Regions from separate parts of the Staphylococcus ureilyticus genome, predicted to be linked through region 1. Evidence: riboswitches for the same ligand, from Rfam matches in the RefSeq annotation. Region 1 holds a riboswitch; each other region holds the start of a gene.
What was found. A riboswitch is a leader RNA that binds a small molecule or an ion and turns the genes downstream of it on or off. The one in region 1 is predicted to bind thiamine pyrophosphate.
Positions count from the first base shown of each region.

Region 2: linked by a shared signal. The riboswitch ahead of tenA (thiaminase II) and the one ahead of MUA21_RS04620 (3-oxoacyl-ACP reductase) in region 1 are both predicted to bind thiamine pyrophosphate.
Region 3: linked by a shared signal. The riboswitch ahead of MUA21_RS12005 (thiamine phosphate synthase) and the one ahead of MUA21_RS04620 (3-oxoacyl-ACP reductase) in region 1 are both predicted to bind thiamine pyrophosphate.
Region 4: linked by a shared signal. The riboswitch ahead of MUA21_RS03905 (ECF transporter S component) and the one ahead of MUA21_RS04620 (3-oxoacyl-ACP reductase) in region 1 are both predicted to bind thiamine pyrophosphate.

Region 1 covers NZ_CP094825.1:946,062-954,583, forward strand. Annotated here, with positions in the region: gene MUA21_RS04605 (putative DNA-binding protein) at 1-174, shown strand, start outside; gene ffh (signal recognition particle protein) at 201-1,568, shown strand; gene MUA21_RS04615 (LLM class flavin-dependent oxidoreductase) at 1,816-3,126, opposite strand; gene MUA21_RS04620 (3-oxoacyl-ACP reductase) at 3,146-3,898, opposite strand; TPP riboswitch at 4,006-4,105, opposite strand; gene rpsP (30S ribosomal protein S16) at 4,303-4,569, shown strand; gene rimM (ribosome maturation factor RimM) at 4,974-5,480, shown strand; gene trmD (tRNA (guanosine(37)-N1)-methyltransferase TrmD) at 5,480-6,217, shown strand; gene rplS (50S ribosomal protein L19) at 6,321-6,671, shown strand; gene MUA21_RS04645 (YfhO family protein) at 6,755-8,522, opposite strand, start outside.
Region 2 covers NZ_CP094825.1:1,762,013-1,770,534, reverse strand. Annotated here, with positions in the region: gene atpD (F0F1 ATP synthase subunit beta) at 1-524, shown strand, start outside; gene MUA21_RS08795 (F0F1 ATP synthase subunit epsilon) at 543-947, shown strand; gene MUA21_RS08790 (DUF1146 family protein) at 1,381-1,614, shown strand; gene murA (UDP-N-acetylglucosamine 1-carboxyvinyltransferase) at 1,716-2,981, shown strand; gene fabZ (3-hydroxyacyl-ACP dehydratase FabZ) at 3,045-3,482, shown strand; gene MUA21_RS08775 (YwpF-like family protein) at 3,531-3,971, opposite strand; gene MUA21_RS08770 (single-stranded DNA-binding protein) at 4,161-4,580, shown strand; gene MUA21_RS08765 (transglycosylase family protein) at 5,028-5,702, shown strand; TPP riboswitch at 6,007-6,104, shown strand; gene tenA (thiaminase II) at 6,184-6,873, shown strand; gene thiD (bifunctional hydroxymethylpyrimidine kinase/phosphomethylpyrimidine kinase) at 6,866-7,687, shown strand; gene thiM (hydroxyethylthiazole kinase) at 7,680-8,459, shown strand; gene thiE (thiamine phosphate synthase) at 8,462-8,522, shown strand, end outside.
Region 3 covers NZ_CP094825.1:2,447,374-2,455,895, reverse strand. Annotated here, with positions in the region: gene MUA21_RS12020 (hypothetical protein) at 1-162, shown strand, start outside; gene MUA21_RS12015 (AEC family transporter) at 450-1,373, shown strand; gene xylB (xylulokinase) at 1,707-3,194, shown strand; TPP riboswitch at 3,350-3,462, shown strand; gene MUA21_RS12005 (thiamine phosphate synthase) at 3,538-4,131, shown strand; gene thiS (sulfur carrier protein ThiS) at 4,171-4,371, shown strand; gene MUA21_RS11995 (thiazole synthase) at 4,373-5,140, shown strand; gene MUA21_RS11990 (ThiF family adenylyltransferase) at 5,140-6,138, shown strand; partial or broken gene nrdD (anaerobic ribonucleoside-triphosphate reductase) at 6,304-8,153, shown strand; gene nrdG (anaerobic ribonucleoside-triphosphate reductase activating protein) at 8,150-8,522, shown strand, end outside.
Region 4 covers NZ_CP094825.1:791,904-800,425, reverse strand. Annotated here, with positions in the region: gene MUA21_RS03920 (class I SAM-dependent rRNA methyltransferase) at 34-1,203, opposite strand; gene auxA (lipoteichoic acid stability factor AuxA) at 1,414-2,715, opposite strand; gene graF (glycopeptide resistance-associated protein GraF) at 2,953-3,087, shown strand; TPP riboswitch at 3,657-3,758, shown strand; gene MUA21_RS03905 (ECF transporter S component) at 3,834-4,409, shown strand; gene MUA21_RS03900 (ABC transporter ATP-binding protein) at 4,422-5,843, shown strand; gene MUA21_RS03895 (energy-coupling factor transporter transmembrane component T family protein) at 5,836-6,642, shown strand; gene purD (phosphoribosylamine--glycine ligase) at 6,849-8,093, opposite strand; gene purH (bifunctional phosphoribosylaminoimidazolecarboxamide formyltransferase/IMP cyclohydrolase) at 8,116-8,522, opposite strand, start outside.

The DNA of each region.
Region 1 (8,522 bases):
GCAGTGTATGATAACATAAGAAGAACTGGTGATTTAGTAGAAGATTATGAAATGAAACTAGGCCTTTATCAAAATTTTGAAAAACGACAAAACATATATGAAGCGATCAAAAAGCATATTGATGAGCCAGAAATAATTAAACAGTATCTTCAAACGCTTGAAGATTTGGAATAATTGAGAGTATAAAGGAGGGTAATGATATGGCATTTGAAGGATTATCCGATCGTCTTCAAGGGACGATGCAAAAGATCCGTGGCAAAGGAAAAGTTACAGAAGCAGATATTAAATTAATGATGCGAGAAGTCCGACTAGCATTACTTGAAGCAGACGTTAACTTTAAAGTCGTAAAGGATTTTGTCAAAACCGTATCAGAACGAGCTTTAGGTTCAGATGTAATGAAGTCATTAACACCTGGACAACAAGTCATTAAGATAGTACAAGAAGAACTTACACAACTGATGGGTGGCGAAAATGCAACTATCAAGATGGCCAATAAACCGCCAACAGTTGTGATGATGGTTGGTTTACAAGGTGCAGGTAAAACTACAACTGCAGGTAAATTAGCATTACTCATGCGTAAAAAATACAACAAAAAACCATTATTAGTAGCAGCCGATATTTATAGACCAGCTGCGATTGACCAATTACAAACTGTTGGTAAGCAAATTGATATTCCTGTTTACAGTGAAGGGGATCAAGTAAAACCTCAACAAATTGTAGAAAATGCCATTAAACACGCAAAGGAAGAACATTTAGATTTTGTTATTATTGATACGGCAGGTCGTTTGCATGTTGATGAAGCATTAATGGAAGAATTAAGTGATGTAAAAGAAATTACTAAACCAGATGAGATTATGCTTGTTGTTGATGCGATGACTGGTCAAGACGCAGTAAATGTAGCGCAATCGTTTGATGAACAGCTAGAAGTTTCAGGTGTAACCTTGACTAAACTAGATGGTGATACACGTGGTGGTGCTGCTTTATCAATTAGATCAGTGACACAAAAGCCAATTAAATTTGTTGGTATGAGTGAAAAATTAGATGGTTTAGAACCATTTCATCCAGAACGTATGGCTTCTCGAATATTAGGTATGGGTGATGTATTAAGTTTAATAGAAAAAGCACAACAAGATGTAGATGAAGATAAAGCGAAAGATTTAGAAAAGAAAATGCGTACGTCATCATTTACTTTGGAAGATTTCTTAGAACAATTAGATCAAGTTAAAAACCTTGGTCCATTAGATGACATTATGAAAATGATTCCTGGTATGAACAAAATGAAAGGGATGAATAATCTTAATATGGATGATAAACAAATTGACCATATTAAAGCTATTATTCAATCTATGACACCTAATGAACGTAATAACCCAGAAACATTAAATGTATCACGTAAAAAACGTATAGCTAAGGGTTCAGGACGTACTGTTCAAGAAGTTAACAGATTGATGAAACAATTTAACGAAATGAAGAAAATGATGAAGCAATTTTCTGGTGGCGGCAAAGGTAAAAAAGGTAAACGTAAGCAAATGGAGAATATGTTAAATGGTATGAATTTACCGTTTTAACAATTGTCTATAAAATAGTTGTAAAAGCAGTGAGTGGAACATAAGGCTCATTACGAATAAAGGACTAATCCGTATGAAAATGGATTGGTCCTTTTTATATGAATTGAGATTTTGCTCGCGCATGCTTGCCTGGGGATATGGCTCGAGCCAGTAGTCTCTCGTTCATATCATAACCCTAGGCGTCAGCGCGTTACAAAATCATGGAAAATATTAAATGATGAAATTTTATGTGTAGGTGGGAAGTTATTTAATTTGATTTAGGTAAATTCATATTTTCCCTAAATGTCTTACCCTCATATTGTATTCTAAAAAGATTTCTTTTTTGTAATTCAGGAATGATGTAATCTACAAAATCTTCTAAGCTATTTGGTAAAGTTGGTGGCATTAAATTAAATCCATCAGCTACCCCTGCATTGAACCAACGTTCCATTTCGTCAACAATCTGTTCAGGCGTTCCGATGAGTGTCAAGTGTCCACCACCTGCACTGAGATAGCCTAACAATTGTCGTAAAGTTGGGTTTTTATCTTTTATAATTTCCAATACAGTTTGGTAACGACCTTTAGGGCCATTAAAAGATTCCAATGGTGGTAAAGGTGGGACCGGTTCATCCAAATCCCAATTATGACAATCTTGATGAATGAAAAATTCTAATTGATTTAATGCTGTTTCAGTTGCTAAATGTGTGTCTAGTTTTTGCTTTTTAGCATAAGCTTCTTCGTATGTTGGTGCGACATATGTGACTAGTCCTGGAAAGACTTTCAAACTGTTCTTTGATTTACCTGCTAATTCCAGTTGATGATTTAATCTTTTTCTAAATATAGTAGCTTGTTGTATATTCCAAGCTACTGCATAAACGGCATCTGCGTATTTCGTAGCTAGTGCAATACCAGGGTCGGATGCACCAGCTTGCATAGCAACAGGTTTTCCTTGTAGGCTACTTGGTGTTGTTAAAGGTCCTTGTACTTTAAAGTGTTCTCCAGTATGACTAATGGCATGGATATGATTTGCATTGATTAGAATATCTTGTGTCTTGTCATGTACAAAATCTTCTAAGCTCCAAGATGTTAATAGTTGATTCATAACACATGCAAATTCATCTGCTTTTTTGTAGCGTTCGTGATGTGCGGGTAAACTAGACATGCTATGATTTGCAGCTTCTAAATCCGTCATAGATGTTACTAAATTCCAACCTGCACGTCCTTGGCTCATATGATCAAGACTCAATAATTGTCTTGCAGCAGTAAAAGGATTCGAAAATGTACTTGAGATAGTCGCAACAAGACCTATATTATGAGTTACTTGCGCAATTGCTGCTAAATTCATTAAAGGGTCAAACCAAAAAGCAGGCATGTCATTATCCGTTTTTGCAGGAAAAGATTGATTATCAGCAAAAAATATAGCATCTAGCAAGCCTCGTTCTGATAGTCGAGCTAACGATTGATAATAATTGATATCACCGATTCGTTCAATACTAGAATCTTGCATACGCCATGCAGCTTGGTGATGGCCACAACCGTAAATTAATACACCTATATTGAGATGTTGATCGTGCGTCATAATTGATGCCCTCCATATTTTAGTTCATTGTTAAACCGCCATCTACGGTAATATTTTGACCAGTGATACCATTAGCTTGATCGCTAACTAGAAATGCTACCATATTTGCTACATCTTGTGGTGTTGTTACTTTATGTAATGGTGTAGTCTGTTCAATTAATTCAAATACTTCATCTGAAGTGGCAGCACTGGCGTCTGTAGTTTTTAATAAACCACCAGAAACGACATTAGCTTTGATGCCATATTGACCAAGTTCAGCAGCAATATTTCTTGTAAAACCGATTAAACTTGATTTAGCGGTAGTATATTCATGATAGGGAACGACAGGGTTTTGGTATAAATTCGTTCCGATAGATATAATAGTACCTGATTTATGCTCAATAAATTGGTCGATAACACTTTGGGTTACATTAAAAGCGCCTTTTAGAGTGCCGTCAATTTGTTGTTGGTAATCTGACCAATTTAAGTCTTTAAATGATTTTTGGCGAGAAGGATCAAATTTAAACCCTATAAGCGCATTATTCACAACAGCATCTATTTTTCCAAAATGATTGGTGGCTTCTGCAATTAATTGATCTACTTGTGCTCTGTCTGTGACATCAGCACGAATCGCAATTGCATGTTCGTGACCAATTTCGTCTACAACCTTTTCTGCTAATGTCTTATTCTGAAAATAATTGATAATTACATGATGCCCTTGGCTACCTAAAGTTTTTGCAATGGATGCGCCTAATCCTCTACTGCTACCAGTTATAAGTATTGTTTTACTCATCATTTCACTCCTAGAATCATTTATTAAATAAAAAAATACACAACCTCCATAAGAGAAGCTGTGTACTAAAAATCTACAATCTATAGTTAATATGTTGATATAGCTTTGTTATTTTTGTAACACTTCCCTCCGCTAGTATGGACTAGATCAGGTTCAAAGGGTTTGAGTAAATCTCATCTCAGTTAAAAAACACCCCTAGTGCATTTAATATTTAATTTATTTTCAATTTATAGTGTTTAATAGTTAATGTCAAGTTTACGATGATATCGAAAATAATATTGGTACAATGAAGTGATTAAAAGTATAAAATGGTAAAGAAGAAACTCTTTACAAACTTCTAGATAACTGTTAATATTATTTCTTGTAGAAAATAAAAATTAGAACAATCAAAGGAGAGAATATAAATGGCAGTTAAATTACGTTTAACACGTTTAGGCTCAAAAAGAAATCCATTCTATCGTATCGTAGCAGCAGATGCTCGTGCGCCACGTGATGGTCGTAACATCGAACAAATCGGAACTTATAATCCAAATAATGTAAATGCTCCAGAAGTTAAAATTGACGAAGAGTTAGCATTAAAATGGTTGAAAAATGGTGCTAAACCAACAGATACTGTACACAACATCTTATCAAGAGAAGGTATCTTGAAAAAATTTGACGATCAAAAATAATCGTCATTATTAGCACATAAAAATTTTAAAAAAAGAGAGAGTCGTGGAAATCGTAGTCATTTAAAATGATTTCGACGACTCATCTCGGTATGGATGACTATGGTTGAATGTTAACCATTGTGCATGCCAATATAATCATAAAAGGCTGAGACAATTCGTTTGTCCCAGCCTTTTAAATTAGCATACCGGTAATCATTTATATAAAGCAACATCAACAATTTAGTAGGCTTATACGAGTGAATACATTGATCAAGAATGACTTAAGATGATTTATACAATATTTTAGCTCATAACATATAGAGAAGGTTTAAAATAATACTAACAATTCATGTTATAATTATTTTAGTCGAAAAATAAAAAATAACGAATTTCAATGATACATATACATTATCGGAGGAGCTTATATGAAAGTAGAAATAGGCAAAATTATCAATACACATGGTATAAAAGGCGAAATTAAAGTCAAATCTCACTCAGATTTTACAGATGTACGCTTTCAACCAGGTGAAACTGTGATGATAGAACGTCAAAACGAACCAACAATAGAATTGAAAATTGCGACATATCGTATGCATAAAGGCTTGCACATGTTGACCTTTGAAGGTATCAACAATATTAATGATATTGAGCATTTAAAAGGTGAAATCCTATTACAAGAACGAGATCATGAAGAAATTGAATTAGGGGAGCACGAATACTATTACTCAGATATTATTGGTTGTACCGTATTCGATGATAATGAAACTCCTGTTGGAAGAGTGATAGAAATTTTTGAAACGGGTGCCAATGATGTATGGGTTGTCAAAGGGGATAAAGAATATCTTATACCATATATAGAAGATGTTGTTAAACATATAGATATTGAAGGTAGACGTATTGATATTACGCCTATGGAAGGACTGTTGGAGTAATGAAGATAGATTATTTAACTTTGTTCCCTCAAATGTTTGACGGTGTATTAAATCAATCGATTTTAAAAAGAGCGCAAGATAAGGAAATGCTACAAATTAATACTGTTGATTTTAGAGATTTTGCTGAAAATAAGCATAATCAAGTAGATGATTATCCTTTCGGTGGTGGGCAAGGTATGGTGCTTAAACCAGAACCTATATTTAATGCGATGAAGAATATTGAAAAAACAGAAAATACACGCGTGATTTTAATGTGCCCACAAGGTAGACCATTTAATCAAGAAATTGCACAGGAACTCAGTCATTCCGAACATTTAGTTTTTATTTGTGGGCATTATGAAGGATATGATGAACGTATCCGTCAGCATTTAGTTACGGATGAAATTTCTATGGGAGATTATGTTTTAACAGGTGGAGAATTACCTGCGATGGTAATGACCGATGCAATTGTAAGATTAATTCCAGGTGTTTTAGGTAATCAACAATCACATGAAGATGATTCTTTTCAGGATGGATTATTAGAATTTCCACAATATACCAGACCACGTTCCTATCAAGATATGAACGTACCAGAGGTATTATTGTCAGGGAATCATGCGCATATTGATCAATGGCGTCATGAACAAAAACTGATACGTACATGGGAAAAGCGTCCAGATTTATTAGAAAATTATTCACTTACTGATAAAGACAAAGATATTTTAGAAAGATACAAAAAGCAATTGAAAAATGAATAACAGTGTGCTAACATAATTTAAGTGTGCGACACACGAAAATCACTATGATCCGCTGCTATATATTTGTCTAGGCAAGAACATAGGTTGAAGGAGAGAAAAAATAATGAGTAATCACAAATTAATCGAAGCAGTAACACAATCACAATTACGCACAGACTTACCTTCATTCCGTCCAGGTGACACTTTAAGAGTTCACGTACGTATTATTGAAGGTACTCGCGAACGTATCCAAGTATTCGAAGGTGTTGTAATCAAACGTCGCGGTGGAGGTATTTCAGAAACTTTCACAGTACGTAAGATTTCTTCAGGTGTAGGTGTGGAACGTACATTCCCATTACACACTCCAAAAATCGAAAAAATTGAAGTTAAACGTCGCGGTAAAGTACGTCGTGCTAAATTATATTACTTACGTGAATTACGTGGTAAAGCTGCTAGAATTAAAGAAATTCGTTAATCAGCATAAAAGTCATAAAAAAGAAGCGGTTCCGACTAGGAACTGCTTCTTTTTTATATTTTGTAATCAATTTGAAGATGATATTATTTTTTAATATAAATCCATTTTGTATAAACGAAACTTAAAATGATTCCAATAATACTTATTATTACTAATAACCATGTATGGGGCGGTGTATATTTAAGTGTAATTGTCTTTTGTCCTTGCTCTACAGGAATTACTGTCATGATACCATTGCCTTTTTTAACTGGTAATGTTTTGCCTTTGTCTGTATAAGCTTTCATTCCATCTCTATAAGGCATTGGCAACACGAGATAGCCTTCATCATTTTTATTTTTTTTAATTGTATAATGACGTGGATTTTGTGAAACTTTCACAGAATGTAGTTGTTTATGTGCTTTCTTTAATACATCGTAGTTTTCTCCATAAATTCCTTTAACATTAAAGCGATAATTACCTTTAGATAATTTTATATTCAAGTCTTGCACAGATTTTACTCGCATCGTTACTGGAGTGACAAAACGTCTATATTTATAAGATAGGTTATTACGATGTTGATTATATTCATTCACACCAACATTGTGAGCCTTGTCTGGCCCTAACAATTCAACATCCATCTCTACATAGAGATCTTCATACTGATTTGCAATAGATGCTGGTAACTGATAATGGACACCTCCACCATCCTTAGAAACGGTTAATTTATTTTTTTGCGTACGCTTTGCATTAATTAAATTAGTAGAAGTTTCTGATAGTAAGTTTTTATTTGGTGTGAACTGTTGATTTGTAGGATATTCATCTGCTTGATCAAAAACTATCCCTTGTAACATAGCTTGTTCTTTATCCATAGGCGATTTGAGGTCTTTTTTATCAAATACTTTATTTGTAATGTGCGCACTAGGATAATTGGCTTTATTTGTTGAATGTATAAAGGTTTCCTCATCAGAATGTTTGATTGTACTTTGCTTAGAAAAGCCATAGGGGATATTCTTGTCTTCTGGGCGACGAATGCGATCATTGACATCCCAAAGTGCCATCAAATTTGCTCTATTTGAAAGTAGACGATAAGTGCTGTTTTTATCCGTATGCATATTGATTTGTAATGTTTTATCATAATACTTTAAAATGTCGCCATCGAAAATGCTTGAATATAATGCAATACCGTTAAAATGATATATCATTGGTGAATTCAAGCCGTATTGTGACATGTAATCAATTCTACTGAATGGATCGTCTTGATGCTGTTTAATTTTATCTATTTTATTAGCTAGTGCAGGACTTTTATATTTTGAATCATGCATTGATGAAACAGTTGATTCGTATTTTTGAACATTATTGACATGGTCGTTATCTAAAATAATCGCTTGTTGAATAATGAATAATATGATTAGCACAATAGACGGCCAATTTAATTTGAATAGTGATTTTTTATAAAGCAATATGCCGATAAAAATCATAATTACGAGACAGATGCCCATCCATGTCATTTTCTGGTCTTTAACGATCATTTGCATGATTCCCATAATCATTAATACTGGAAGGGAAGCGAATATATACGACTTCAAAGATAATTCAGATAAATAATGAATGAACAATGCTATTAATCCAGCAGTAGTAAGTGCAAATATATAAACCCAACGGCGTTCAGGCGTTGAGAACCCATTAAACATACTATCGAAAAGAGGGGTTAGTGATCCTATAAGCATGATCCAAGTTGCAATCGCAAAAAGTTTATAATAATAATGTCGATATAGTTTAAAAGATAGTAAGGCAATGAGTGCGATGATAGTCACAGTGATATAAAATCCGTTTGTAAAAAAATGTTTTTGTCGTGCGAAATCTGTAATGACA
Region 2 (8,522 bases), 820 kb from region 1:
TAACGTCAATTCAAGCAGTATTCGTGCCAGCCGATGATTATACCGACCCAGCACCAGCTGCAGTATTTGCGCACTTAGATTCAACTACAAACTTAGAGCGTAAATTAACTGAAATGGGTATTTATCCTGCAGTTGACCCATTAGCATCTACTTCTAGAGCGCTTGATCCATCAATTGTTGGTCAAGAACATTATGAAGTAGCACGTGAAGTACAATCTACCTTACAAAAATATAGAGAATTACAAGATATTATTGCTATTTTAGGTATGGATGAACTTTCGGAAGAGGATAAACAAACTGTAGAACGTGCGCGTCGTATTCAGTTCTTCTTATCTCAAAACTTCCACGTAGCTGAACAATTTACTGGGCAAAAAGGATCTTATGTGTCTGTTCAAAAAACAGTAGAAGGCTTCAAAGCAATATTAAATGGTGATTACGATCATATTCCAGAAGATGCATTCCGTCTAGTTGGAAGCATGGATGAAGTAATTGAAAAAGCTAAAGATATGGGTGTTGAAGTTTAAAATTAGGAGGTATGGATAATGAATACATTAAGCCTAAATATTGTCACTCCTAATGGTTCTGTTTACGACCGAGAAGATGTCACTCTGGCAGTTTTACAAACTACTGCTGGAGAAATCGGTGTCATGTATGGACATATTCCAACAGTTGCAGCACTTGAAATTGGCTATGCCAAAATTAATTTTGACGGTGGTTCAGAATATATTGCAGTGAGTGAAGGTTTTGTTGAAGTAAGACAAGATAAATTATCAATCATTGTTCAAACTGCAGAGCCTGCGAATGAAATTGATGTCGCTAGAGCAGAATTAGCTAAGTCAAGAGCAGAATCTCATTTAAACAATGAAGAAGATAGCAGTGACATAAATAGAGCCAAACGCGCATTAGATCGTGCTAATAACCGTCTTCGTGTCGCTCAATTACAATAATGAATAAAAGATATACTATGACGAATATCTAAAAAAGTCGACAAAGTTTTTACTTTGTCGACTTTTTCTTTTCTAATTAAACATGTCAAAATTAAATTTTTAGCGTTAATTTAGCAATGAAACATTAATTCAAAATATGGATTATAGTAACTTTCTTAAATCACAAGTGAATTATAATAATGTACCAAAGATTTAAGAGTGTAGTATGAATAAAAAAGTAAAAGTTTTACTTTCACATATACTTTTAATCGTTTAGAAGTAAAGTAAGTAAAAATATTTAATTTTAATAGTTATGCATACATGATATATATAATGGGAAAATAATATTAAATTGACGCTTATTATTTAAAAGTCAGTAATCTAATTATTAAGTATCTTTTGTTTAGTGTTTCGTGTAAAATATATAAATAGTGTTTATCAAGGAGAATGGCTTATGGAATATTTAGGACAATTTTCAATTGTACATCTCATACTACATGTCCTTTGTATTTGTATTGCTTATTGGGCATTGAATGCAGTGAGATTAGAGCAATTTTTTAAAAAAGGTTTTCCAGTACAAGTTCAAATTTGTATGATATTTTTAGCAATATTAATTGGAACTTCGGTCAGTAATTTTATTGTAGATTTATTACAATTTTCTACACAAATAAAATATTTGGTACAATAATTCAAATAATTGTATATTACGTATGATTATCGATATAATTTAATAGTAAGTTTGAATAAAAATTTTAGGCAATATATAAGTAGTTAAGTGGAGGATTTAAGATGGATAAGATAGAAATTAATGGTGGTAAAAAATTAACTGGTGAAGTGAAAGTTTCGGGTGCAAAAAACGCAGTATTACCAGTATTAACAGCATCACTATTAGCATCAAAAGGCGTGAGCAAATTAAAAAATGTACCAGCACTTAGTGATGTAGAAACAATTAATAATGTAATATCTACATTAAATGCTGAGGTCTCTTATAATAAAGAACAAGAAGAAGTTACAGTAGATGCAACAAAACAATTAAATGAAGAAGCACCATATGAATATGTAAGTAAAATGAGAGCAAGTATACTTGTAATGGGACCTTTACTAGCACGATTAGGTCATGCCAAAGTTGCTTTACCGGGTGGTTGTGCAATTGGCTCAAGACCGATAGAACAGCATATTAAAGGTTTTGAAGAACTAGGTGCTGAAATCCATATGGATGGTGGTTTTATATACGCAAACACTACTAATGGATTGAAAGGTACAACGATTCACTTAGATTTTCCTAGCGTAGGTGCGACTCAAAATATTATCATGGCTGCTTCATTAGCTGAAGGTAAAACTATTTTAGAAAACGTCGCACGTGAACCAGAAATTGTTGATTTAGCAAATTATATTAATGAAATGGGCGGAAATGTGTTAGGTGCTGGTACTGACACCATTACGATTGAAGGTGTTGAAGCCTTGTATGGCGTCGAGCATTCAATTATACCTGATAGAATTGAAGCAGGTACATTATTAATTGCAGGTGCAATTACAAGAGGAAATGTTTTAGTTAACGGTGCAATCAAAGAACATATGACGAGTCTAGTTTATAAATTAGAAGAAATGGGAGTTAATCTAGAATACCTTGATGATGCTATTCGTGTAAGTGCTGAAAACGAATTGAAACCGGTAGATATCAAAACACTTCCACATCCTGGTTTTCCTACAGACATGCAATCACAAATGATGGCGTTATTATTAACTGCAAATGGACATAAAGTAGTAACGGAAACTGTGTTTGAAAATCGATTCATGCATGTCGGTGAATTTAAAAGAATGAATGCTAAAATCACTGTTGAAGGAAGAAGTGCAAAAATTGAAGGTAAAAGTCAACTTCAAGGCGCTCAAGTAAAAGCAACGGATTTACGTGCAGCAGCAGCACTTATTTTAGCGGGACTAGTAGCTGAAGGAACAACATATGTTACTGAACTAAAGCATTTAGACAGAGGGTATGTTGATTTGCATGGTAAATTAAAGGCATTAGGTGCTGACATCAAAAGAATACAAGATTAATGTTATAATATATTATATTAATAAATTGGAAACAGAGAGAAGTAAAGTTGGAGGAAGCAAATTATGGAAACAATTTTTGACTACAACCAAATAAAAGAGATTATTCCACATAGGCAACCATTTTTATTGATTGATCGTGTTGTAGAATACGATGAAGGTCAACGATGTGTAGCAATTAAACAAGTTTCAGGTAATGAACCATTCTTTCAAGGTCATTTTCCAGAATATGCAGTAATGCCTGGCGTATTAATTACTGAAGCTTTAGCACAAACAGGTGCAGTCGCTATGTTAAATAGCGAAGCAAACAAGGGAAAACTTGCACTATTTGCTGGTATCGATAAATGTCGTTTTAAAAAACAAGTAACACCTGGAGATACTTTGCGCTTAGAAGTTGAAATCACGAAGCTCAGAGGCCCTATTGGTAAAGGTAGTGCTAAGGCAACAGTAGATGGACAGTTAGCATGTAGTTGTGAGTTAACATTTGCTTTACAAGACAAATAATAAAAAATAGTGTTACAGACTGTTTAAAACGGGCTGTAACACTATTTTTTATTTATCTACTTTTTCATCCTTCAGTCTTGGTTTAGATTGCATCATTCTATTAAAGGATTTCTTCAAGTCTTCACCAGATAAACCTTCATCTATTAATTGTTCTAATAAACTTTCAGCATAAACTTGTCTTAATGTGTAAATGTGACATTCACAAACAACAGAAATTGTATTTTCTAATTGAATGATATGTTTAATGGTTGCATCAAATAAAGCTGGATCGTTAGCAGGTCTAGTGATAACGACACGTATGTCTAATAATGTTTCGTTATCCATATATGTTTTCATAGTTTCATAATGATAATCTGAAATGACGATTTCAAGCAACCAGCCAGTGCCACTGTTTTCCTTATTGATGATGACACCATCTTCTAATTCGTACTCAGTTAAACCACCATTTTCTGATACGATTTGAAATCGAACAGCTTTAAATGTTTTCATCGTCTCACATCCATTTAATTAATTTAAACTCTACATAAAATGTATTTATATTATCATTATAACGTAATTTTCTATGATAAAGGTGAAAAAAGTAGAATTTTGTAGTCATTTACTTTTTGAAATTATAAAAACTGTATTTTGACGGAATCATGTGAATTTTTTATGATTTACTTATAGAGGAGGTGACATATGATTAACAGTATTGTCATTGTAGGGAGACTAACAAAGGACCCTAAAATTTATGAGAAGGAAGGTAATAAACTAGCTACATTTTGCGTAGCCGTCCCAAGAAATTATAAAGATAAAAATCAAAAAGTTATTTGTGATTATTTATTTTGTAAGGCATTCGGAAAAATTGCTAATAATGTCGAAAAATATATCAATCAAGGTTCATTGGTTGGTATAACTGGACAAATGCAATCGAGAAAATTTGAAAAAGAAGGACAGATGCATTTTGTATCAGAAATTTTTATTGAAACTATTAAATTTATGTCCCCACGTTCTAAAAATGAAGATGAAACACTTTTTGATCCACTTCCAATAGATCAAAACCCAGATCTTATAAGTCAATTTGATTTTGAAGAAAACGAAATTTATGAAATTGTATAATATTTCAAGCACTCCCAACTCCCCGTTAATTTAACCCATCAAATCTAATATATTTAATCCTACTATTTAATTATACTTCTATCAGGCTATTCTTATTGTCTATTAAATTAACAATAGACAATAGGAATAGCTAAAATACATACTTTATAGGAAAATGTACTTTTATAAGAAGGTAGAAATTTATCTCGAAATAATACAGAATAATCTGATAAATTACAATTTTATTACACTCACTATATTTGTTAAATAGTCACATAAACTTTCATAGCAGTTTTCAACATAGTTGATGATGCTTATATTCTATTTTATAAATGTAATCACCATGTAAAGAAAGGGTGTACTTTTTTATTTGGCTGTAACCTACTACTGTTTTTAAGATGTTATAGTTGTACTTGCAAATTAATCATAACGAAAAAATTATTTACCTTATAGGAGGAATTTTTAAAAATGAAAAAAACAGTATTAGCTTCAACATTAGCAGTAGGTTTAGGCGTAACAGGATTTGCAGCAGGAAACTCAGCAGACGCAGCTGAACAAGGTGTTGACAAAGCAGAATTAGCAAACTTAGCACAATCTAATCCAGAACAATTAAATGCATCACCTGTACAAGAGGGTGCATATAACTATAACTTTAATTATAATGGTACAAATTATAATTTTGAATCAGATGGCCAAACATGGTCATGGAGTTTTGGTGGAGGTTCTAGTGAAGATGTATCATCAGAACAAACAACTTCTGTTGAACAACCTCAACAAGCACAAACTGAACAACCAGCTCAACAAGCTGCTCCACAAACTGAACAAACACAACAACCACAACAAGAAGCAACTACAAAAGCTTCAACTCAATCATCAAGCTCAAATGAAGCTTCAACTAGCTCATCAGGTGTGAATGCACACTTACAACAAATTGCACAACGTGAATCAGGTGGCGATATTCATGCTACAAACCCATCATCAGGTGCTTCAGGTAAGTTCCAATTCTTACAAAGTACATGGGATTCAGTAGCTCCAGCTGAATATCAAGGTCAACCAGCTGCTAACGCACCAGAAGCAGTTCAAGATGCAGCAGCTCAAAAATTATATGATGAAGTTGGCCCTTCACAATGGGTTACAGCATAATATAACAAAATACAATAAAGTTTATTTTTGGAAAAGCTGAGACAATTTAATTGTCTCAGCTTTTTATTGTTATATTAAGTTAGTGCTAATTATGCATGAACGATAGCCAAAGTCCTGCATATTTTTTCTTATAAATAATATGCATCTAGAGTATATAAAGCTAATCATATGTACATTTAACTTAGTTTATAACTGTTGGGAGTACAATCATATTAAAGGTTTTTGTATTACTAGAATGTTTATATAAACCATTTTATTGCAATAGTTGATGTACTTTGATATGTTTTATATAAATACATAATAAAGAAACTACTAGGGGAGCCTTATGGCTGAGATGAGAAATTCAGACCCTTATAACCTGATTTGGTTAAGACCAACGTAGGAAAGTAGCATTCATTAATATTTGGGAAATTGCTCTAATATATATTAATAAACTACATTCCTACGTGGGATGTAGTTTTTTTAATTAGGAGGGCTAAATTTGTTATTTTCACAGGAATTAAAAAAAGCTTCACAACCAATTATTGAGGATATCTATAATGATCCATTTATCCAAGAAATGTTGCATGGTACGATTTCTGAAGAGGCTTTGAAATTTTATTTGAGAGCAGATGCTTCTTATTTAAAAGAATTTGCAAATATATATGCATTGTTAATACCAAAAATGAGTAGATTGGAAGAGGTTCAATTTTTAGTAGAACAAATACAATTTATAGTTGATGGTGAAGTAGAAGCACACGAAATCTTAGCAACATATGTACAACAAAACTATAGTGAAATCGTTCAAGAAAAAGTTTGGCCACCAAGTGGAGATCATTATATCAAACATATGTATTTCAATGCCTATTCAAAAGAAAATGCTGCATATACAATTGCAGCAATGGCACCTTGTCCATATGTGTATCAAGTGATTGCTAAAGAAGCGTTGAAAGACAGTGAATTAAATAAAGACTCAATTTTATCAAAATGGTTTGAATTTTATAGTACGGAAATGGATGAATTGGTAAATATTTTTGATGAATTAATGGACCGATTAACGCAAAATCTTGCAGTTGAAGAAAAAGAAGCAATAAAATCTTGTTTCTTACAAAGTACGATACATGAACGAAATTTCTTTAATATGGCATATATACAAGAAAATTGGTTATACGGAGGTCAAAATAATGAATAAACCTAAGATTGCGTTAACGATTGCTGGAACTGATCCTACCGGTGGTGCAGGTGTCATGGCAGATTTAAAATCATTCCATGCATGTGGTGTATATGGTATGGCTGCAATAACAAGCATTGTGGCTCAAAATACTAAAGGCGTACAACATATTCATAATCTAGATTCACATTGGTTAGAAGAGCAAATGGAAAGTGTATTTTCAGATGAACTACCACATGCTTTGAAAACTGGGATGATTGCATCTAAAGAAATGATGGAGATTATTCAAATGTATTTAAAAAAATACAACAATATTCCATATGTTATCGATCCAGTTATGTTAGCAAAAAGTGGTGATTCTTTGATGGATGATGATGCTAAAGAAAACTTACAAAATATTTTATTGTCTTACGCTACAATAGCGACGCCTAACTTACCAGAAGCTGAAGAAATTACAGGTATTACAATTCATGACCAACAGTCGATTTATCAAGCTGGCAATATATTTATCAATGAAATTGGTAGCAAGGGTGTTGTTATAAAAGGGGGACATTCAAGTGATAAAAATACAGCTATAGACTATTTATTTACACAAGATGATGTGTTTACCTTTGAAGAACCTAGATATGATACAAAACATACACATGGTACAGGATGTACTTTTTCAGCTGTTATTACTGCAGAGTTAGCAAAAGGTAAATCGATGTTCGATGCAGTTCAAAAAGCGAAGAAATTTATTTCACTTAGTATTAAACATACACCAGAAATTGGTTTAGGTAGAGGTCCAGTAAACCATTTTGCATATATGAAGGAAGTTGGTTTAGATGATGAATAATTTAGAAAAATTAAGGGCGGATCAACCGCTTGTCATTTGTTATACAAATGATGTAGTTAAAAATTTTACTGCAAATGGTTTGTTAAGTCTTGGTGCTAGTCCAGCAATGAGTGAGGCGCCTGAAGAAGCACATGATATGCTGACAGCTGCAAACGCTTTGTTAATAAATATTGGTACGTTAACAAAAGAAAGAGAACAAGATATTTTAAAAATCGCCAAAACAGCGAATCATCTTGGCAAACCGATTATATTTGATCCTGTTGCTGTAGGTGCTTCACAATACCGCAAAGATTTTTGCAAAAAGTTTCTCAATGAAATAAAAGTTACTGTTATTAAAGGAAATGCTTCTGAAATTTTAACGTTAATTAATAGCGATACTAAAATGAAGGGAACTGACAGCGATAGTAGTTTAGATTCAGTATCAATTGCAAAAGAAGCACGCAAACACTTTAATACGTCTATTGTCATAACTGGCAAAGAGGATGTTATTGCTCAGAATGAACACATATTTAAACTATCTAACGGATCTCCATTGTTGGCAAGAATAACTGGTGCTGGTTGCTTATTAGGAGCAATAGTAGCAAGTTTTGTTGACTCAGAAACCCCATCTATAAATGCGTTAATAGAAGCGGTCTCTCTATATAATATCGCTGCAGAAAAAGCTGAACAAAATTCAGCAGGACCTGGTAGTTTTAAAGTAGAATTGTTAAATGCATTGTATAATATGACCTTTGAAACTGATATACAATATCAAAATAAGCAAGAGGTGTAATTATGTTTAACAAAGCGTATTTAAAGCTATATTTTATTTGTGGTACACAAGATATACCAAAAC
Region 3 (8,522 bases), 1.2 Mb from region 1:
ATGATTGGTATACTTACACCACTATTAGTTGTTGGCTTTATAGTTATGTCAATTTTGGAAGAAAAAAAACGAAACAAAAGAAAGCAAGAAAATAACAGCAATGAACAAAAGCAGATTAATAATACTACTAATAACGATGAAGACAACCGAAGAGACGAATGATATATTATCTTATTGTTATAAATCCCTTTTAAATAATAAAGCAAATCCATTAAATGATGTACAAATTAAAATAGTGTAACCTTAGTAAAGTGTAGAATTTTTATTGATACAATATGGGAGTTGAAATATGAAATTGATTTCTAATTTATCAATTTTTATTTCACTCCTGATTTTTATATTTTTAAAGTATACAAACAACATAGTTTTAAAAGTCAGATATCTAAATTTAGCTTAAATACAAATGAATATATCTAGTGTTAAAGTTTCTTACGAGGGAGTGTTCTAGAATGAGTGAAATGGCTTATATATTACAGAGTGTGTTATTACCTATTTTTATAATGATAGCATTAGGATTTATCTTGCAGAAAAAGTTCACTCTAGATTTGAAGACTTTAGCTAAATTAAATATCTATGTGTTTGTTCCAGGATTTATTTTTGTAAAATTTTATAAAACAAATTTTGAACTGCGTTTATTATTGTATATTGTAGTGTTTTTCATAATATACATCATTTTTTTATATATAGTGGGAAAAGTTTTAACTTTAGTAAACAAAAGGGATAAGGGCGAGGCTACAACGCTAACCAATAGTGTATTATTTTTTAATTCTGGAAACTATGGTGTACCAGTCAATGATCTAGTATTCAAGGGTGATCCACTAGCGATGTCAGTACAAGTCATCGTTCTATCATTACAAAATATTTTCACTTTTTCATATGGTATTTTCGCAATACAATCTGCACAAATTGGAAAATTGAAAGCGATGTTAGGTTATTTTAAAATGCCAGTATTATACGCTTTGCTGTTTGCAATTATTTTAAATTATGCTGATATCCCTATACCAGAATTTATTTGGACGCCAGCTAACTATGTAGCGGATGCGATGATTGCAATTGCTTTAATTATGTTAGGCGCACAAATTGCCAATATAAACTTTACTTTTAAGTGGTCATTATCATATATTTTTATATTTGTACGCTTAGTGATTGGACCAGTCATCGCATTAATAATTATAAAAATCATGGGTATTGAAGGCGTTATTGCGCAAACTTTGTTTATTGCTTCAGCAATGCCGACGTCAGTAAATAGTTCTGTGATTGCTCAGGAGTATGACAATCACCCAGAACTTGCAGCAGAGCTTGTTTTTTTATCTACTTTATTAAGTTCAATTACTGTGGTGGTTGTTATTTACGCTTCTAAACTACTATTTTAGATACTTAAAAGGTTACATGCATTATCATTACTTATACTTTTATGCACTGAGAAAAAATATCTCAGTGCTTTTTTGTTTTAGTTTTAATAAATTTGTACGAACTTAAAAATAGCTAATGTATTTTAAAACATTGAAAACAGTATCACTACATTTCTGGATGTAAAAATGTTATGTCATTCATTGTTGTTACTTGTTTGATGTATAAAAATTGAACTAAAAATATTTTTTTATAAAAACAATTTTTATTTTCAAATATATTGTGCTATAAATATAACGTGAATGACATTGAAAATAAATAGTTAAAAAATAACTATAAATTAAAGGATGGTATATGTGAAAGAGATTGTATTAGGCATAGATATCGGTACAAGTTCTGTTAAAGCCATTGCTATTAATAAAAAAGGTGACGTTTTAAATGTTACTAGTGAATCAATTCATGTTATTAATCAACAAACAGGTTTTAGTGAACAAAATCCAGAAGATTGGTTTGAAGCCTCTAAAGATTGTATAAAGTACTTATTGAATTCGGAGAAGTTAGTAGATATGAAGGTTAAAGGTATATCATTCTCTGGTCAAATGCATAGTTTAGTGTTACTTGACCATCAATTTCAATCACTTAGAAATGCCATTTTATGGAATGATACAAGATCCACATTTCAGTGTGAACAAATAAAACAACAATTTGGTGAATATGTCATGGATAATCCTGTGTTAGAAGGATTTACATTAACTAAGTTGTTATGGGTAAAAGAAAACGAACCATTGATTTGGACCAAAGCAAATGTGTTCTTATTGCCTAAAGATTATGTGAGATTTAAATTCACAGATACGATATATATGGAATATTCTGACGGATCAAGCACATTGTTAATGGATATAGCAAATAAGTGTTGGAATAAAAATATTTGTGAATATTATGGTGTATACCAACTTTGTCCAAAATTAATTGAATCACAAGATTTTGTAGGGTACCTTAATACTTCAATTGCAGAGGAATTAGGTTTAGATAAAAATGTTGCAGTATATGCTGGGGGCGGAGACAATGCCTGTGGCGCATTAGGAGCAGGCGCTATTAGTGATGGCGATACATTATGTAGTATTGGTACTTCTGGTGTCATATTAGCGTGTGATTCTGAGAATACAGGGACTTATGGTCACAATATACATCATTTTAATCATGTGCTCCCTCAAAAATCTTACGCAATGGGTGTCATATTAGCTGCAGGCGATAGTTTAAAATGGTTTCAAAAAAACATTACGCCAAGCTTAACTTATAGTCAAATTTTGGATGAAGCTAAACAATCTTCTCTAGGGAGTAATGGTTTAATATATGCACCATATTTATCAGGAGAACGTACACCCCATGGTGATAGTCAAATTAGAGGAAGTTTTATTGGCTTAAGTCATATGCATAATAATAAAGATATGGCTCGTGCTGTGATTGAAGGCATCACTTTTGCATTATATGAATCTATCTATTATTTACGTGAAAATGATAAAAAAATTAAAGAAATGACTTCTATTGGTGGTGGAGCTAAAAGTGATTTTTGGCTTCAATTACAAGCTGATATCTTCAACGCTAAAGTATATAAATTAAAGCATGAAGAGGGACCAAGTATGGGTGCAGCAATGATAGCAGCAAAAGGTGTAGGGTGGTTTCATGATACCGCTGAGATGGTAAGACAATTTATACAATATGATAAAGTATTTGAACCATGTATAGAAAACCATATGCAATATAAGCAGTATTTTGCAATATATAAAAAAATCTATGGTGATACCAAAAAAATAACAAAAGAATTATTAAAGTTATCGCAATAAAATTATGATATCCGTGCGATTATGTCACTATTTCTTATGATATTTCTTGGAAAATAAAAAGCTTGAAAAATATAGACGGTTGAAAAAATACAGTTTTTACGTTAAATTAAACATGAAATAAACATAAAATGCATATCAATTAAATAGAGATAAGTTTAGACCACTGGAAGTGCCTTTATGATAAAAGGCTGAGACGAGCGTGATACGCTAGAATTCCTTGAACCTGATCCAGTTTGTACTGGCGTAGGAAAAGTGGCGTTATAAACCGTATTAGTCCGTTCATATTAACGTTATTTTTCCTATTTGGAAAAGTAACGTTTTTTTATTTTTAGGAGTGATTATAGTGATTATTGCGATTACCAATTATCATAAATTAACCAAGAAAGATAGCGCGAATTATTGTGAAATTGAACCTTATATTGATTATCTCATCGTCAGGTCACCGATGTGTACTTCTGAGAAGATTGAATGGGTTAACCAACTAAAGCAACAACATTTTCCAAAAGATAAAATTATTATTCACAGTGATTATCGTGTACTCCAATCTTGCGGCTTATCACGCATACATTTTAGAGAAAATGATGAGCAAATCCGTGCTTTAAAGCAACATTGTTCAGACATAAAAATAAGTATGTCTACACACAGTAGTCATGCAATTCAATATGCAGCAGATTTAAATTTAGATTTTGTACTTTATGGGCACGTATTTGAAACAAAGTCTAAAAAGGGGTTAACCCCTAGATCATTTAGTGAGGTCAATGAAGCATTGAAAAGTGATATTCCCGTAATCGCATTAGGTGGTATTAATTTAACAACTATGCCTCATTTGCCTAAGGGATTTCAAGGTATCGCAGGTATTTCTATTTTTAATCACTCAATAAAAACAGTGCAAGCGTTACACAGAGCATGGTTAAATTATGAAACAACACAAAATTAATGATTTACTAATCAATTAGCGAGAAAGGAATGAATCATGATGCATTGCATTATTAATGGTGATAATTTCACATTTGAAAATCCTTTGAATATACAAGAGGTATTGCAAACACTTGGTTTAGACGAAAAAAGAGTGATTGTTGAACATAATAAAAAATTAATTAAGCAAAACCAATTTCAGAATCATATCGTTAATGATAAAGATTGTTTAGAATTATTAGAATTTGTAGGAGGCGGATAAGATGTTTAAAATAGGAAAATTTGAATTCAATTCAAGATTGTTATTAGGTACTGGTAAATTTGAAACAGAAGCCATTCAAAAAGAGGCAATAAATGCGTCTGAAACAGAGGTTTTAACTTTTGCAGTACGTCGAATGAACTTATATGATGAGAAATTTCCTAACCCTTTAGCAAAAGTTGACTTATCAAATTTTGTTACTTTTCCTAATACTGCTGGAGCAACATCAGCTGAGGAAGCGATAAGAATTGCAGAAATTGCTAATCATGCCAATCTTTGTGACATGATTAAAGTAGAAGTGATAGGTGATCAGGAAACCTTACTACCTGATCCGCTAGAAACATATGAGGCGTGCAAGGTTTTACTAGAAAAAGGTTATACAGTGTGTCCTTACATTTCAAATGATGTTGTACTTGCTAAGCGTTTAGAAGAATTAGGAGTACACGCGATTATGCCACTAGCTTCACCTATTGGTACAGGAAGAGGAATAAACAACCCTTTAAATCTACGTTATATTATTGAACGCGCCAATGTACCCGTAATTGTGGATGCAGGGGTTGGATCACCAAAAGATGCATGTCATGCTATGGAATTAGGGGCCGACGCCATTTTATTAAACACAGCAATTTCTAGTGCGAAAGATCCAGGGAAAATGGCAGAAGCCATGAAGTTGGGTATTCAAGCAGGAAGAATGAGTTATCAAGCAGGGAGAATACCAGTTAAGTACACAGCTCAAGCTTCAAGTCCAACAGAAGGCATCGGATTTTTATGATGGAAAGATATTCTCGTCAAATACGCTATAAAAATTTTGGTGAACAAGGCCAGCGTAAACTAGCGCAAACACATGTGATGATTGTAGGAGCAGGAGCGTTAGGAAGTCATTGTGCAGAAATATTAACACGTATGGGGATTGGCGAGCTTACGATTATTGATATGGATATTGTAGAATTATCAAATTTGCATAGACAAGCCACTTATACTGAAAACGATGCACAAACGATGATGCCTAAAGTAGAAGCACTAAAAAAGCATTTGTTAGATATAAATTCTAATATTAAAATCAACACATTATACAAAGAAATAACTTGCACCAACATTGAACACATTTTAAGAAAATCAAATCCTGATATCGTCATGGATGGCATGGATCATTTTAAAATTAGATACTTGATTAACGAAGTATGCCATAAATTTTCGATACCTTGGATTTATGGGGCAGCAATCGGAAGTCAAGGTACCGTTTATGGTATTGATTATAAAGGCCCATGTTTAAAATGCGTGCTCGATAAGATGCCAGAATCTGCAGAAAGTTGTTCTATTAATGGTGTGTTACCTACAGTTATTTACCAAGTAGCTAGCATGGAAGTTTCGGAATTATTACGTTGGATAACAGCATCTGGATTCTCTCAAAAATTAATAACGCTAGATACTTTTTCAATCCAGTACCATACAGTGAATATCAACCAACTTAAAAATGACGATTGTAGCATTTGTGTACATCAGAGATATGATTTACTGAACCAACCTCAACATACAAACGTAGAATCTCAATGTGGCAATACATTTTTGCTTCGTTTCGATGAAAATATTTTTGAATATGCACATTACCTACCTGCCAAAATTAAAAAGGCCAATAGCTTTGCTAAATTACTTTCTTATAACGAAATCAATATTACTTTATTTAAAGATGGTCGTATGAATGTTTATGGCTTGGAAGATGAAGGACAGGCGCAAGCATTATATACACATTTTGCTAAAAGCATAAAATAGGACATTTACATTTCTCAAAAGCAAAAATTTTAGAATAAAAATTAAAGTTTCTTAAATCGTAACAAATTTGTGACATATTTGTTAACAGCTCTTCTCAACATTGAAACACTATATATTGTGGTATAAATTATTTTTATATACAATATATAGAAAAGAAGGGGTAAAATGAATAAATTAGAACAAAATTTAACGAAACTTATTACAAAAGATCCAACAGTTATTAACGAAAATGCTAATAAAGATAGTGCCACTTTTTCTACAATGAGAGATTTAACAGCAGGTGTTGTATCTAAATCATATGCTTTGGATTACTTATTACCTAAACATATAGCTGAAGCACATAAAAGTGGAGATATACATTTCCATGACTTAGATTATCACCCATTTCAACCACTCACTAACTGTTGTTTAATTGATGCTAAAAATATGTTGAAACATGGATTTCGAATTGGCAATGCATCTGTGACATCGCCAAAATCAATTCAAACAGCTTCTGCTCAGCTTGTACAAATTATTGCCAACGTCTCTAGTAGTCAATACGGGGGTTGTACCATTGATCGAGTAGACGAATTATTAAGTGATTACGTAAAATATAACGAAGCAAAACATAGAAAATTGGCACAACAATTTGTTGATGATACACATATTGATGCATATGTTGATTATCAAATCACCCAAGATATTAATGACGCAATTGAAAGTCTAGAATACGAAATAAATACACTTTATACTTCAAATGGACAAACGCCATTTGTCACTCTTGGTTTTGGTCTAGGTATAGATGAATATAGTAGAAAAATTCAACAAGCGATATTGAAAACACGAATAAAAGGACTTGGAAAAGACCGTATAACAGCTATCTTTCCTAAATTAGTTTTTTCTATTAAAAAAGGTGTGAATTTTAGTGAAGATGACCCTAATTATGATATTAAAAAATTAGCATTAGAGTGTTCTACAAAAAGAATGTATCCAGATATATTAAATTATGATAAAACTGTAGAAATTTTAGGTGATTTTAAAGCGCCAATGGGTTGTCGTTCTTTTTTACCAGTATGGAAAAATGAGCAAGGTGAAGCAGAAAATAATGGAAGATGTAATTTAGGTGTAGTGACGCTTAATGTGCCGAGAATAGCTATAGAATCAGATGGTGATATGGAAAAGTTTTGGGAAATCTTTCATAAACGAATGCAAATTATGCACGACGCATTAGTTTATCGCATTAAACGTATGGAACAAGCTACACCTGATAACGCTCCAATTTTATATAAAAATGGTGCGTTTAAACATCGTTTAAGTGATGAAGAGAGTGTTATGTCATTATTTAAAAACAAACGTGCTACGTTATCGATAGGTTATATTGGTCTGTATGAGGCAGCTACTGTTTTTTATGGCCCTGAGTGGGAAAAAACTGCAAGAGGTAAAGCCTTCACCTTACAAATTTTAAAAGCTATGAAAGTTTATCAATTGGAATGGACTGAACGCTACGACATTTGGTTTAGTATATATAGTACACCAAGTGAATCATTAACAGATCGTTTTTGCAGATTAGATAGAGAAAAATTCGGCGATATATTAGATATTACAAGCAAGGGGTATTATCAAAATTCGTTCCACTACGATGTGCGAAAAGATATTACACCATTTGAAAAGATAGATTTTGAGAAAGATTATCCATTTTATGCTAGTGGTGGTTACATACATTATTGTGAATATCCAAAATTAGACCATAACATTAAAGCATTAGAAGCGGTTTGGGATTATTCATATGACAAAGTTAGTTATCTAGGAACAAATATTCCTATAGATCATTGTCGTTTATGTGATTTTAAAGGTGACTTTAAAACAACTGCATCAGGATATCAATGTCCAGAATGTGGAAATAGCGACCCTAAAACCGTAGATGTAGTAAAACGAACATGTGGCTATTTAGGTAATCCAGTGCAACGTCCTACAATCGAAGGTAGACATAAGAAATTTGTGCAAGAGTAAAACATATGAAAGATCAATCGATATGACAATATTAAATATCATAAATGGACAAGGTTATATTGCCAAAATAGAGTCGCAAAGTTTCGTAGATGGCGAAGGTGTGAGATGTAGTTTATATGTTTCAGGATGTCCATTTGCATGTTTAAATTGCTATAATAAAGTAGCACAAAATTTTAAATATGGTGAAAAATTTAATGATGAAATTTTGAAAGAAGTAATAGAAAATTGTGAACCGAATTATATAGAAGGTTTAAGCATTTTAGGTGGGGAGCCATTTTGCAACTTAGACATAACACTCAAATGTGCTCATGCATTTAGACAACGTTTTGGTTATGAAAAAACTTTATGGGTATGGACTGGATTTTTATTTGAATACTTAAGGAACGATCAATCTC
Region 4 (8,522 bases), 150 kb from region 1:
GTACTTTAAAAATATTACCCTCTTTCACAGAAATTACTGTATATTTACAAAAATAGCCTTCAAATATTTTGATGGTTTATAGTGTGGATGTGTTTTAAAATCTTTTGGTAATCCCATTACCTCTGATAGTTCAAAATCAACTTCTGCATTATTCAATGTATCTTCAATCATTTTTTTAAATGCTTTTAATGAAAATGTACTATTATTTGTACACAATAATAAAGTTCCATTTGGCGAAAGCACTTCCAAAGCACCTAGTATTAATTTATCGTAATCTTTCAATACTGAAAATGTTTTTTTCTTATTTCTTGCAAAACTAGGTGGATCAATAACGATTGTGTCATAAAGTAAATCATGACGGCGCGCGTAATTAAAATAATCAAAGGTATCCATTACAAATATATATTGTGTCTTTGGATCAATCGCATTTAAGCCAAAATTTTCTTCTGTTAATGTGCGTGATCTGTTAGCTAAATCAACGCTAGTAGTGACTTTGGCCTTTTCTGCTGAGACAACTGAAAAAGCACCAGTATAACTAAACACATTTAACAAATACCTATCCTCAGCAAAATGATCTCTTAATTTCTTTCGTACTTCTTTTTGATCCAAGAAAATACCTGTCATAGGACCATCATTTAAATCCACATTATAAAATGTGAAATTTTCTTCGATTATAATAGGAAATTCTGGTGCTTCCCCATCAACAAACCCTCCAGCTATTTGGGCATCTTTAAATCTCATTTTTTCAAACACAGATTTGTATTCTAAGGTATTTTTTAATGCATTTAAAATTTGATAACGGTATTTATAAATACCTTTAGAATACCATTGTATTAAAAAGTGTCCGTTATAATTATCAATAGTTAGACCACCTACACCATCACCTTCACCATTAAATATTCTAAAAGCATTAGTACCTTCAATATTATAAAAATACGCTCTTTCTTGTATTGCGATTTCAAAAAGTCTCTCAAAAAATTGAGTATTAATCACTTCATTTTCATCATAGCTCAATACCCATCCAAGTCCTTTATGTTGCCTTCCGACGTACGCAGTTGCAATATAGGTTTGTTCATCATTTACTAACGAGAATAAATCGCCCTCTTTTAAATGATCATGCGCATACACGTCATCATCATCGATTAATGGATATCCATTTAGATATTTCGTTTCTTTACCTTTATTTAATACGGCAGTTTTCATAATTAAATGTCAGCCTTTCTTCTAATTTTATAATTTATGCTTTCTTATTCTATCATCTCAAGAAATATCGTAACATCATTTATCTATAATTGAATGATTTCTCAATTCAAACATTATATTATTGTTTTTAATCTTTTGTGTTATTTCAATCATGAATCAAAAAGGACTGGCATTTAGCAATAGCCAGTCCTTTAAAAGTTTATTTACTTGTTAATCTTTTGAAGGTTCACGCAATTTAATAATAAATGATACAATTACTGCGATTAGCATCACAAACAATATTGGCGTAATGAAAATTGACAATAATAGGCCATGAACCATAATATTCATAAATTCCGTTAACAATTTGAAAAATAATATACTAACCATAAACAACTGCAGATAATAGAATTTATCTCTCAAGAAGTTCGTTAATGTCGTTAATATATAAGCAATAATAATCAGCATTAGTAATAATAAGGTAATCCATTCAATCACATATTGTGTTTGAGAAATTTCCCAATTACCTGAAACAAATAAAGCATTTCTATTATTAAATTCTATAATTGTAAAGAATAATAATACAACACCACAAAATATTTCTACATAAGCTGACTTAACCCATTTTGGAATTTTCATCCAATTTGGAATATCATCCTCTTGTATATCAATAATATTCTTCCATTTTTCGATAAATTTGTCTTTTTTATCTCTTAATTTTTGAATATCAACACTTCTACGTGTTTTCCGAGTAAACTCAGTTGTCTTATCTTGTAAACTTTTCAAATGCTCTTTCGTTTGGTTTGTAACTGTACCTTTGCTTGTTCTAGATAATTCAGGTTCTTCTTCACCTAATTCTTGTTTTGTTAAAGGAAGTGCCCTTCTTAAAAACAAGAAATTCCAAATTGACATTTGACCTAGTAACCACATTAATAAAAAGAATGTATTTACACTCAAAATATCAATAGGAATGATTTCGTCGCTATCTATTCTTCCATATAATACGATTTGCGTAATTAAATAACTTATCCCATAACTGAAAATAATTAATAAATAATGATATTTTCTGTGATCTGGATTTAATTCATCTTTATATACAATATACCCAATATGAACTACAAATGGGATAATAAAAATGATAGCAAAGAAGCTATAAACTTGTGTCATTAAAATAAGTGTTATAATGAAGAACAGTATACCTATCACTAAGAAGAAGATTGAAACATCATAATCATATCTTGTTGTTCTTAATAGCGTGAATCCGAGTAAGATGACTACAATACCAAATAAAATAATTAATACTGCACTTATAACAGGGAAATTCCCTATATAATTACTCATGACTCTTATGATTTCTGCAAAAAATGCATTTATAAAATCCCAAACATTATGAATATGTAATTCAATTTTACCTTTATCCTTTAAGTCATGGACCATAGATAAATTTATTAAAATGATGAGACCTGTGAAGAGCGAAACGATGCCTATTATATAACTATATAATATCTCAGCGTGTTTCTTTAAAAAAGACATACCATTCACCTCAAAGTTATTATATATTAACATTTAGTTCTTGTCTTTAATAAATCAATAAATAAGTCTATAGTATGATAGAAAATAGTTGTACAGTCAAGTTTCCACCAAACATAATCGATTAAACAAATATTTCAAATTTAACGTAATATACAGTTAGATCTTTGTGGTTTAGTTTTCAAATAAAGTGGTATATTGAAAACATAAGTCATTTGAATATTGAAGGAGTGTTTAACTATGAGTAAAGAAGAATTAAATAAAAAAGCAGCTGAAAAAGCAAAAGAAGCTGAAGATAAATTGAAAGATAAAAAAGAATCTGCTGAAGATAGTACTGAAGAAACGAAAAAAAATATTCAAGATACTTTAGATTAAACTAAATGTGCTTGATTTCTATATGAACATTATAATTTAAATTAAAAGTGAACAATAGCATTTAATTTTTGTTCATACTATCAAGGTTAATATTAAAAAAACTGAAACATCAATCTTATAATTAGTCTAAAGGACTAAAACCACTTTTACATGGTTTTAGTCCTTTATTTAATATCATGTCATTTGATTTTCATACTTCTTACTCAAAATATGGTTCGAGACTATAATCTAACACACTTATAAACAAATGAGTGAAGCACACCACAACATCTTAACAACGATATATTTGGACAAAAATTAAAAACACTTTCTTATAAATCACACTACATAACGTATTTATTGTGATATGTAACTGAACTTAATCATTCCTTTTTTCATTAAAAACGATGAATTAAACAAACTTAAATTAACAAAACCACACTGCCACATCACCCAATGCACTATACAAAATGTCTTTATTTAACCTTATGTTATGTGCTGTGATTTAAGTCATAAATATCAAATTCAACGTTAATATACCTTGACATAACTAATTAAAAGTCATACATTATAGTTAAAATTAAATTTAATATTCGCACTAGGGGTGTTTAGTGACTGAGATGAGGTATACCCTCAAACCCTTTGAACCTGATCTAGATTAAACTAGCGTAGGAAAGTGTATCGTGATATGTTTTTTGATATCCGTATGCCTATATTTAACGCGCAACTTCTAGATGGTTGTGCGTTTTTTTATTGGAGGAGAATTTATGTCAAAAGGTTTAAAACTATCAGAAATTTTAGTAACCGTACTTATAGCTGTTGTGTTTGCTATCGTCTATAATATTTGGACTTTAGTATATAAGGCAGTGCAAGTTTCTGGTCTTCATATTGAAGAACTAACATATGGTGCATGGTTTATGGCTGCGATTGTTGCATATTTGATTATACCAAAAGCTGGTATTGCGATTTTAGCTGAATTTGCTGCTGGTGCAGGTGAAACAATTGTCATGGGAAGATTTGATATTCCAACAATGGTCTATGCATTACTTCAAGGATTAGCATGTGAGATTATTTTCGCTATTTTTAGATATAAATCACGTTCAGCAATGGTAGCTATGTTAGCAGGATTTTTAGCATCTGTTGCGACACTTCCCCTTGATTTTGCTTATGGTTATTTAGGAGAAATTGCAGGATGGAACTTAACACTTTATATCGTATTTAGATTGATTAGCGGTATTGTTGTGGCTGGATTGTTGTCCTATTATATTGTGAAAATATTAGATCAAACTGGCGTAACCAAATTATTCAGACCTGCAACACAAAAAGATTATGACAATTTATAAGGAGCATAAAAGTTGATAGTCACTGAAAATCTACGTCTTAAATATCCAAATGGACAAAAGAAAATATTCGACAATTTATCACTTGAAATTAAAGATAAAGAGAAGGTCCTTATACTTGGTCCCTCTGGTTCAGGTAAAAGCACGTTATTGAATGTTTTAAGTGATATCGTACCAAATCTCATTGAATTGCCAATGAAATACGATAAATTAGAGATTGATCAAGATTGTGGTGTTATTTTTCAAGAACCTGATAGCCAATTCTGTATGCCAAAGGTATATGAGGAACTCGCCTTTGTCCTTGAAAATTTACAAACGCCCCGACATAAAATGGATGCATTGATTGAATCAGCACTCGAGTCTGTTGATTTAAACGTCAAAAAAGACCAATATATCAATAATTTAAGTGGCGGTATGAAACAAAAATTAGCAATTGCAGAAACATTATTACAACAAGCTAATACTTTATTTCTAGATGAACCAACCGCGATGTTAGATGTAACATCAACAGAAGAATTATGGAATAAGATTAAAGCGTTATGGCAAGATCAAACTGTGATTATAGTTGAACATAAAGTAGAACATATATGGCAGCATATCGATCGCGTAATATTATTAAACTATGATGGTGTTATTATTGGTGATGCCTCACCAGCTGACATATTAAACAACTATGAACACCTTTTATCCGAATATGGCGTTTGGCATCCAAAAGCCTGGGATAAAGCACCTTTACCTATCGATTTACAGCAATCTAATATTCAATATGCCAATGAGCATCTATTTCTTTTTGAACAAGGCACTATAAAAAGAAGTAAAAAGACACTTATCGATATACCAAAACTTAATATCACTGGTGGCGAATGGATTACAATCACCGGTCCAAACGGCTCAGGCAAGACTTCTTTATTAGAATCGATGATGCAGCTTATTAAATATGAAGGCACAATGTCTTTTGATGGCAAAAAGCTTACTAAAATCAAAGAAGCTGCTAAAAATATGTATCTTGTATATCAAAATCCTGAAATTCAATTTATTGCGAATTCAGTTTACAAAGAAATTTTCATACAAAACAAAGCTAATTATCCTTCTATATCAGAAGCTGAAGAAAAAACAATTCAAATGCTTAAAATGTTAAATTTAGAAGATGTTCAATCACAACACCCTTATGAACTGTCAATCGGGCAGAAACGTAGACTGAGTGTAGCTATAGCTTTAAGCTCTACATCAGAATATATTTTATTAGATGAGCCAACATTCGGCTTAGATAGTCATAATACATTTAATTTAATTAAATTATTCCAACATCGCGTTAGAGATGGCCAAACAATTATTATGGTTACACATGATCCTGAAATTATCGCACGCTATCCAACACGTAAATTGTGTGTAAGTCAAAAACATATTCTAGAGATAGCAGGTGAGCATCATGTTTGAAATGTGGAAAAAACACTACTCTTTCATGGATGATGTGAATATCATTACAAAGTTAGCATTAGCTGTTTTTTTGTTTTTCTTTGTTATATTTGTACATCAATTCGATTTTATGATTTATATTTGTCTATTGATGTTCTTGTTTTTATTAATGTTTAATGGTATAAAATTTAAAATAACATTTGCTTTTATTTTCTTTACTATAACTTTCAGCCTAATTTCAGCTTTATTCATGATTTTTTATGGTGAAGGTACTCATATATTGTTTAAATTAGGATTTATTCAAATTAGTACTGAAAGTTTAGTTAGAGGGCTGCATTTAGCATTACGTACAACAACTGTTTCATTTTTCGGTATTTTAATTGCTTTCACTTCTGAAATTGTAATGGTCTTTTACAGCCTAATGCAACATTTAAAAGTTAAGCCTAAAGTTGCTTATGCTTTTATGGCTGCTATAAGAATGGTGCCATTAATGATTAGCACTTTAGTTCAACTTAGAAAGTCTTTAAAAATGAGATATCAAATTATCTCTCAACAAAATTACAATTTATTTAGTAGAATCAAACATCTTATGATTCCACTTTTAAGCCAAAACATTAGAAAAGCACATCAACTTGCTGTTGCAATGGAGAAAAAAGGTTTTAAAGATGGTACGCGCACCTACTATTATCATACACCTTTCTCGTATAAAGACTTTCTATTAATCATCGTTTTTATCATCATTTTGGTTGTTGCTTATTTCTTAGCACTTCACTTACCGATTACAGGTATAAACGATGTTCGTATAAAAAATATATATTAACGATTACCTTATTTTATCCAAAATTCATTACTATCCAATTAAGAAAAGATAAGACAAAAACTAAACCACTTTGTCTTATCTTTTTCTATGTCAATTTACATAGATTGATTTGTGAACACATAGCTTTTAACGATATACAGCTTCAAAATTTAAAAAGTCGTAATTTCTATACACATCTAAATAGAAATTACGACTTTTTTTAATATTTATAAATGTTTTATTGCTTTATTACTAATATCTTTTCGATAAAATAGTCCATCACTTTGAATTTTTTCTGCAGCTTTATAGGCATTTGCTTTAGCACTAGCAATATCATGACCTTCTCCTAATGCTAAGATGACACGACCACCATTGGTGACAAATTTATCCCTATCTCTTTTCAAACCACTGACAAAATAATTACCATTTAAATCAAAACCTGAAACAGTCTTACCTTTTTCGTAATTACCAGGGTACCCTTTAGAAGCAAGCATTACACCAACGACAGACGAATCTTTCCATTTAAATGCTATCTTCTTTTTAGCCTCTAAATCTAAGATATGTTGCATCAAATCACTTTCCAATCTCGTTAGTAATACTTGTGCTTCAGGGTCGCCAAATCTAGCATTAAATTCTATTACTTTCGGACCATCTGCTGTTAAAATCACACCAATATAAAGGACGCCAAAAAATTCATAACCTTCTTTATACATTGCTTGAGCTATAGGTTGTGCAATGACTTCATTCGTGAGGTTAAGTACTTCCTTATCTATATGAGGTACAGGACAATACGCCCCCATACCACCTGTGTTAGGCCCTTTATCGTCATCATATGCACGTTTATGATCTTGCGCAATACAATCAAATGGCACGGCATAATCACCATTTACAAATGTCATCAATGAGAATTCTTCACCTTCTAAAAATTGCTCAAAGACAACTGTACCAAGCTCTTGTGGATACAATGAATGAACCGCTGCTTCAGCTTCACCATAATTCTCAGCTATAATTACACCTTTACCAGCTGCCAAACCATCTTTCTTTAATACGATAGGATATTGGCATGTTTCAATATAACTTAGTGCATCAGATTTGTTTGATATTTCTTTATATTCTGCAGTAGGAATATGATATTTCTGCATTAACTGCTTTGCGAATAATTTTGATCCTTCAATCTGAGCCGCTGCTTGATTTGGCCCAAACACTTTAATTTGTTTTGCGTTTAATTTATCTGCTAAACCTTCAGTAAGTGGTTGTTCGGGGCCAATAATCACCCACGAAATATCATGCTCAACAGCAAATTCAACAATCTGAGTGTGGTCCGTTTCCGCTATTTCACAATGTACATCTGCAATGTCTGACATTGCGTCATTCCCTGGAATTGCAAAAATTTCATTTACGAGTAAAGATTGTTTTAACTTGTGTGCTAAAATATGTTCTCTTCCGCCTGTGCCAATGACTAGTACTTTCATAAATAATTTTGCCTCCAATATTTTAATGTTTAAAGTGTCTAATGCCAGTCGTTACCATTGCAATGCCATATTTATTAGCCATATCTATTGAATCTTGATCTTTAATTGAACCACCTGGTTGAATGATCGCTTTAATACCATGTTGCGCAGCTAGTTCTACCGTATCATCCATCGGGAAGAAACCATCTGATACCATTACGACATTATCATTAATTTCAATCGCACGTTCTATTGCAATTTGTGCTGATCCTACCCGATTCATTTGACCGGCACCAATACCGACTGTTTGTTTATCGTTGCATAGGATAATCGCATTACTTTTAACAGAGGCAACCACTTTCCAACCAAGCAACATTGCATCCCATTGAGTTTCTGTAGGTGCATTTTCTGTAACGACTTTTAAATCATCACGTTTGATTAATACATTGT